3 regions of the Dactylosporangium sp. CA-233914 genome follow, and region 1 is predicted to be linked to each of the others. Evidence: riboswitches for the same ligand, from Rfam matches in the RefSeq annotation. Region 1 holds a riboswitch; each other region holds the start of a gene.
The links. A riboswitch is a leader RNA that binds a small molecule or an ion and turns the genes downstream of it on or off. The one in region 1 is predicted to bind cobalamin.
Positions count from the first base shown of each region.

Region 2: another riboswitch for cobalamin. It lies ahead of ACQPY0_RS38175 (peptidase); the one in region 1 lies ahead of ACQPY0_RS42645 (ABC transporter substrate-binding protein).
Region 3: another riboswitch for cobalamin. It lies ahead of cobN (cobaltochelatase subunit CobN); the one in region 1 lies ahead of ACQPY0_RS42645 (ABC transporter substrate-binding protein).

Region 1 is NZ_CP192030.1:9,615,365-9,617,623, reverse strand. It holds gene ACQPY0_RS42650 (family 78 glycoside hydrolase catalytic domain) at 1-501, shown strand, start outside; cobalamin riboswitch at 1,254-1,426, shown strand; gene ACQPY0_RS42645 (ABC transporter substrate-binding protein) at 1,458-2,259, shown strand, end outside.
Region 2 is NZ_CP192030.1:8,549,746-8,552,004, forward strand. It holds gene ACQPY0_RS38170 (hypothetical protein) at 1-315, opposite strand, end outside; gene ACQPY0_RS38175 (peptidase) at 342-1,397, opposite strand; cobalamin riboswitch at 1,486-1,634, opposite strand; cobalamin riboswitch at 1,724-1,885, shown strand; gene ACQPY0_RS38180 (alpha/beta hydrolase) at 2,075-2,259, shown strand, end outside.
Region 3 is NZ_CP192030.1:3,045,630-3,047,888, forward strand. It holds gene ACQPY0_RS14130 (precorrin-3B synthase) at 1-859, opposite strand, end outside; cobalamin riboswitch at 896-1,107, shown strand; gene cobN (cobaltochelatase subunit CobN) at 1,146-2,259, shown strand, end outside.

The DNA of each region.
Region 1 (2,259 bases):
GGCGCCGCCGGCCGGTTCGGCTACGCGACGCTCTCGAACGGCACCGCGTGCGGCAACGGCGTGTTCGGCGACCCGGCACCGAACGTCCCCAAGACCTGCTATGTCACCGCTGCGCCGCCGGCCACGGACACGTGGACGCAGTGTGCGACCGAGACCGGCACGTGCGCGTTCGCCGGTGCCGCCACGGTGGCGTACGGCGCGGCGGGCCAGTTCCGCTACGCGACGCTGACCGGCGGGACGGCGTGCACCAACGCGGTGTTCGGCGATCCGGTCTCCGGCACGGCGAAGGCCTGCTACCTCACCGCCCCGCCGCCGGGGACGACGACGTGGACGCCATGCGCCGACGAGACGAAGACGTGCGTGTTCACCGGCACCCGCCAGGTCGCGTTCGGCGCGGCCGGCCGGTACGCGTACCGCCGCGTCACCGACGGCACGCCGTGCACGAACACGGTCTTCGGCGACCCGGCTCCCGGCACCGCGAAGGCCTGCTACGTCCAGTGATCGCGGCGGCCCGAGCGCACCCGGGACCCGCACGGGTCACCGGTGACGTGCGCTCGGGCCGTCGCGACGGTCGATCATCTGGTAGCTCCTGCCGACGCACTGATTCGGCCGATGAGCGGATGCGGGCGGAAGGCCCGAATCGTTCAGAGGGGTTGCGTGGAAGGCTACAGAAGTCTGTGGCCGGCCTCGGTGATGTGAGCCGCTAGCACGGTGTGCGCCCCGTCGGCGGACCAAACCTCAGCGCGTGTGCTTTCTCGCGCGAGGTCCTCCCCGGTCAACGGGACACCTTGGTCCCACTGTGCCGGCCAGCTATGGAAACGGCGCACTTCGACCAACCCTCGCGCTGCCAGCGAGATCAGACCTGGCGCGAGGATGTCTGCGAGTTCCTGCAGTGTTGTCGCCTCGTGCCAGCGAAGCTCCCAGAGTGGCAGCGGCGAGTCCTCCAAGGGGTCCAGGACCAACACCTCGGAGTGGTCCAGCCATTCGTCGGCCAATTCTCCCCCTTCAGATGGATCGCTGCGGGAAGCATCCCACCTCGATGGCTCCCCGGCTCATGCGGCAGGACTGAACGCGGCCAAGCCGAAACAGGCGGCACGTCAGCGAGAGCACCAGTCCAGGATCGGCGGAACGCTGCGGGCGGTGCCGGATTCCGCCAGGTTTCGTACGGCATCGAACGAGTGGAGCGGGGTGAATCGGTACGGTTCCTGATCGTGACGTGGCGCAGGCCATGGTGACGGGGCCGCATGGATTGGTTAGGGTGGCCTGGCCGTGGTGTTCGGGAAGCCGGTGTGAGACCGGTGCGGCCCTCGCCACTGTGATCGGGATGCTGGAGGCCACCGCAAGGTCACTGGGCGTATGCCTGGGAAGGCCGGCCGCCGGCGCACCACCCGTCAGCCAGGAGACCGGCCACGGCACCTGCCCGACCCGTCCACGAGGTGCTGGAAGGTGGTCCCGCTGTGCGGTTCCCCGTGTCCTGGCGCGTTGCCGCGCCGCTGTCCGTTCTGCTCGCCCTGCTCGGCGGCTGTGCCGCGTCCGGTGACGACAAACCGGCCACCACGCCGTCCGTCACGGACGGGCCGGTCACGCTCACCAACTGTGGCACACCGGTCACGATCGCGAAGCCCCCGGCGCGGGCGGTGACGATGAACCAGCCCGCCACCGAGATCATGCTGGCGCTCGGCCTGCAGGACCGGATGATCGGCACCGCCTACCTCGACGACCGGGTCCTGCCCGAGTACGCCGCCGCATACGCGAAGGTGCCGGTGCTGGCCGAGGAGTACCCGTCGAAGGAGAAGCTGCTCGAGACGGAGCCGGACTTCGTCTACGCCTCCTTCGCCGGCGCGTTCGGCGACGAGGGGGTCGGCGACCGCGCCGAGTGGCAGAAGCTGGGCGTGGGCACGTATGTCTCCACCGCCGGCTGTCCGAAAGGCGTGCGACCGGCGAAGCTGACGATGGATGACGTGTTCGCCGAGATCCGTGACATCGCCGCGGTCTTCGGCGTGCGGGAGCGGGCCGAGGCGCTGATCGCCGACCAGCGGGCGCGTATCGCGAAGGCAGCGAGCGCCAAAGGCGGGAAGGTGCTGTGGTGGGACGACGGCAGCGACGCGCCCAGCGTCGGCGCCTGCTGCGGCAGCCCCGCCATGATCATGTCCGCGGCCGGGGTCACCAACGTCTTCGCCGATCTTGACGGCAGCTGGGCCGACACCAGCTGGGAGACCGTCGTCGAGCGCAACCCGGACGTCATCGTGCTCATCGACG
Region 2 (2,259 bases), 1.1 Mb from region 1:
CACGCACGGCTCGGTCGCCGCGGTCGGCTGGCCGTTGATCCGGCACACCAACGCCAGGCCCCAGCGTTGGGTGCCGGTGACGGTGAACCCGGACCCGGTCAGCGCGGCCACTCCGGTGGCCGGGTCGCCGGCGTAGCAGCCGGTGACCACGCCGCCGCCGAGCGACCCGAAGTCAACCACCACCGATACGCCCGTGCCCGGCGAGCAGGCCGACGCGTTGGCAGCGAGGGGCGCCGGTTCGGCCAGGACGAGCGCGCCGGTGGCGACGAGGGCGGCTGCGGCGGTGGACATGGCGCGGCGCAGGGTGGACGTCATCGTTCCTCCACTGTGGACGGCGGTGGTCATGGGCAGGCCAGTACGGGCGCGGCGGGCTTCGATCCGGCGGCGGACAGCGTGGCCAGACCGCCGCCGGTCAGGCCAGGAACCGCCTGTGCAGTGGCCCGGACCGCCGTCGCCGGGTCGAAGCCGGCCGAGGTGTAGGCGATCGCGCCACGGTTGGTGGCCGGGCCGGCGCAGCGCACCTGCAGCGTGAGCAGGAAGCTGCGGGCCTTCAGCCACACCAGGGGGCGGCCGGCCGCGGCGAGGGCCTGCGCGGCCAGGCCGGTGCTGTTGGCGTTCACGGTGCCGGAGCCGTCGGCGAACGAGCCGTCGGCGTGCTGGACCGAGATCAGCCAGGCGATCGCAGGCGCAGCGTCGCTGGGCCGATGTGCGGCGAGCAGGGCCTGCACGGCGAGGGCGGTGGCGTCGACGTCGCTGACGCAGGCCGGCTGGCCGAAATAGAGCGGGTACCCGCCGTCGGCGCAGCGCGCGCCGGCCAGGTACGCCGCGCCCGACGCGGGCGCCCCGCCAGCTGTGCGGCTGAGGGTGATCAGGGCGAGGGCCTGGGTGAACTGGTTGCTGTAGTCGCCGAACGCTGAGCGGTCGGAGAACCGGCCCGACGCGCTCTGCAGGCCGCGGAGCCGGGCGATGAGGTCGACGCCGCCGAACGCGGCCGGGTTGCCGCCGCGGACCTGTACGGCGAGGGCGAGCTTGGCGGTGGCCCCGGCGTACGCCTCGGTGCCGTCGCCGATGTACCCGGTCAGGATCTCCGGGCGGGCGAGCCAGGCGGTGGCCTTGGCGGCGTTGGTGTCGGCGACCTTCGCCGCGGCGAACGCGAAGATCCCGTCGATCGTCAGGCCCTGGTCGGGGTAGGCGACGCCGTCGAAGACGACCTCGAACCGTTCGCCGTCGACGAGTTGGCGGGCCAGCCACCCGGCGGCGGCGTCGGGCCGGTTGACCGTGGGCGGGGCGGTCGCCGCGGCCGGGCCGGCCTCGACGCTGAGCAGGACGGTGGACAGGGCGAGCGCGGCGAGCACCCCGGTGATCAGGGTGCGTGCGCGGTGCCGGCGGACAGCCATCGGGCGGTGCCTCTCCGGCCCTGGCAGTCGAGAGAAACCGGGCACGCCCGGTGGCTCCGACCCGTGGGCCACGACGGGTAGGGAGGTGCAGAAACCACGCGCGAAGACGGGTATTCGGGCTCACGACCAACACGTCGGTGTTCGTCGTCTACCGTTGCGGGCCAGCGCCGGACTTCAACCGGACTTCCCCCATCAACGCACGGCTATGCAGTTGTGACCGTCAGTCTGTCGATAGGTCGCGGCGGCGTCAATCCCCGGCGGCAGGTTGTGGCGTTCGCGACATGCCGATACGACATCTGGTGTTTCGCCTTCTCGATGACTCTCATATGCGGTGTTGCCGCGCCTGGTTCGCTCACCCTTGCCAGGGGTGGGCGTAGCAAGAGGGAACCCGGTGGAAGTCCGGGACTGCCCCGCAGCGGTGAGTGGGAACGAAAGCCGTCAACGAAGCACTGGACCATACCGGCACCGGCCGGCGGCCTGATGTCGCGGCCTGGTGGCGTCGGCCCCTGCGCGCCCGAGGTGTTGGTCAACGGGCGACGAGGGTGAGACGCGATCCCCACAGTGGCGTGCTGGTTGGCGTCGACGTGCACACCCCTGCCGGTCGAGCTTTCGTGACGTTCCGCAGGGCGGTCCGATTCGCTGTACGGCGAGCAGGGCGCACCGTATCGTCCCGGCGCATGGACCTGGTGACCCAACCCCGACTTCGCGAGATCATCGAACAGGTCACGCCGCTGCTGGATGATGGCCGGGCTCCCGCCGAGCGGCAGCCCCCGGCCGACCCGGTCGCCCGTGACCTGTGGTTCGCCGAGATCGCTCGGCTGCGGGAGATCCAGCACACGCGGCTGTTTGACCTGGGCGTGTT
Region 3 (2,259 bases), 6.5 Mb from region 1:
ACGGCGAGGCGGGGTCGGCGACGAGCCCGGCCCGCTCAGCCTCGGCCATCGCGGCCGCCGGGACGACGACGGTCCGCCACGGCGTGACGATGATCTCGTCCGCCGCGGCCGCCAGCGCCGCCGACTGGTCCGCCGTGAGCAGCCCGAGCGGCACGACGAGGACCGCGGCGCGGCCGTGGACCCCGGGCGCGGGCGCCGCGGCCCGGTTGATCGGGACATCCGCGAGCGCGGTGCCGAGGCGGGCCGCGACCCGGGCCGGCCCGTCGGTGAGCTCGGCCAGCCGCCACGCGCGCGAGTCCTGCGCGGCCCGCTCGGCCAGGAACGCCTCGGCGGCGCGGACGAGCAACTCGGGGCCGCCGCGGGCCTGGGCCGGTACACCTGCCAGAACCAAACGGGAACCGTGCAGCCCCACGTCGCCGAGCAGCGGCGTCACGTCCCCGCGACCGTCGTCGACGGTGGCCAGGAACCGGCCCGGCAGCGCCGCGAGGGCGGGTGTGGCGCACAGCATCGCGTCGAACTCGCGCACGAGCGGGCGGACGGCCGTGCTCAGCGGGCTGGCCACGATGTTGCGGACCCGCTCGTGGGTCGCCGACGGCAGCAGGCCGGCGTCGCTCAGCCGGGCCGCCAGCTCGTGCTCTGCACCCGGCGGAAGTGCCCTGACCTGCACGTTTCCCCGTGAGGTGAGCTCCAGTGCGGGGTCGGCGAGCTCCGCGGCGGCCGCCCGCAGGACGCCGAGTTGCGCGCCGGTGATCCGCCCGCCGGGCAGCCGCACGCGCGCCAGCCCGCCGTCCGCGGCCGCGTGGACCTGCACGGCACCGGGGCACCGGTCGGGGGCGTCGCGTCCGCTGGGAGCCTGCACGGGCGGATACTACCTGCGCCTGCGGGCCTCGGCACGTGCGCTTGACTCCGTGCGGGCTCGTCGAGGAGAGTTGTGACGCTGTACCACGGCGACGTGTGGAGGAACCCGGTGCGAATCCGGGACGGTCCCGCCACTGTGACCGGGGAGCGAGCCTCCAGCACCACACGGCCACCGGGCCCCGCCCGGGAAGGCCCGGGGGCGAGCGCCGATCCGGGAGCCAGGAGACTCTCCGTCGCCGGACCCATCCCACCGGCTTGGGGCGCGGACCCCGAGGGAGGACCCCGGCGTGATCCTGCTGCTGTCGACTTCCGACACCGACCTGCTCAGCGCCCGGGCCAGCGGCGCCGAATACCGGCTCGCCAACCCGGCGCGCACGCCCGTGGCGGACCTGACCGGGCTCGCCGACGGCGCGGAGCTGATCGTGGTGCGCTTCCTCGGGGCGTACCGCGAGTGGCAGGAGGGCTTCGACACGCTCCTGGTGACGGGCCTTCCGGTGGTGGTCCTCGGCGGTGAGCAGGCGCCCGACGCCGAGCTGATGAGCCACTCCACGGTCCCGGCCGGCCTCGCCGCGCAGGCCCACACGTATCTCGCCTTCGGCGGCCCGGCCAACCTCACCGAGCTGCACCGCTTCCTGACCGACACGATCCTGCTCACCGGCCACGGCTTCGCCGCCCCGGTCGAGACCCCCGCCTGGGGCGTCCTGGAGCGCGCGAGCGCCGCGACCGGCGGGCCGACCGTGGCCGTCATCTACTACCGGGCGCACCACGTCTCCGGCAACACCGCGTTCGTCGAAGGCCTGTGCACGGCGATCGAGGCCGAGGGCGCCACCGCGCTGCCGGTCTTCGCCGCCTCGCTGCGCACCGCGCCGCCGGAGCTGCTCGACACCCTGCGCCGGGCCGACGCGCTGGTCGTGACCGTGCTCGCGGCCGGTGGCACCCGCCCCGCCGACGCGCAGGCCGGCGGCGAGGACGAGGCCTGGGACGTGGGCGCGCTCGCGGCGCTGGACGTGCCGATCCTGCAGGGGCTGTGCCTGACCAGCAGCCGCGACACCTGGGATGAGAACGACGACGGGCTCTCGCCGCTGGACACCGCCACGCAGGTCGCCATCCCAGAGTTCGACGGGCGGATCATCACGGTCCCGTTCTCGTTCAAGGAGATCGACGAGGACGGCCTCACCGTGTACGTCGCCGACCCGGAGCGGGCCGGGCGCGTCGCCGGGATCGCGGTGGCGCACGCCCGGCTGCGCGGCCTGGCGAACGCGGACAAGCGGGTCGTGGTGATGCTCAGCGCGTACCCGACGAAGCACTCCCGCATCGGCAACGCCGTCGGCCTCGACACGCCGGCGAGCGTGGTGCGGCTGCTGGCGGCGCTGGCCGAGGCCGGGTACGACCTCGGGGAGG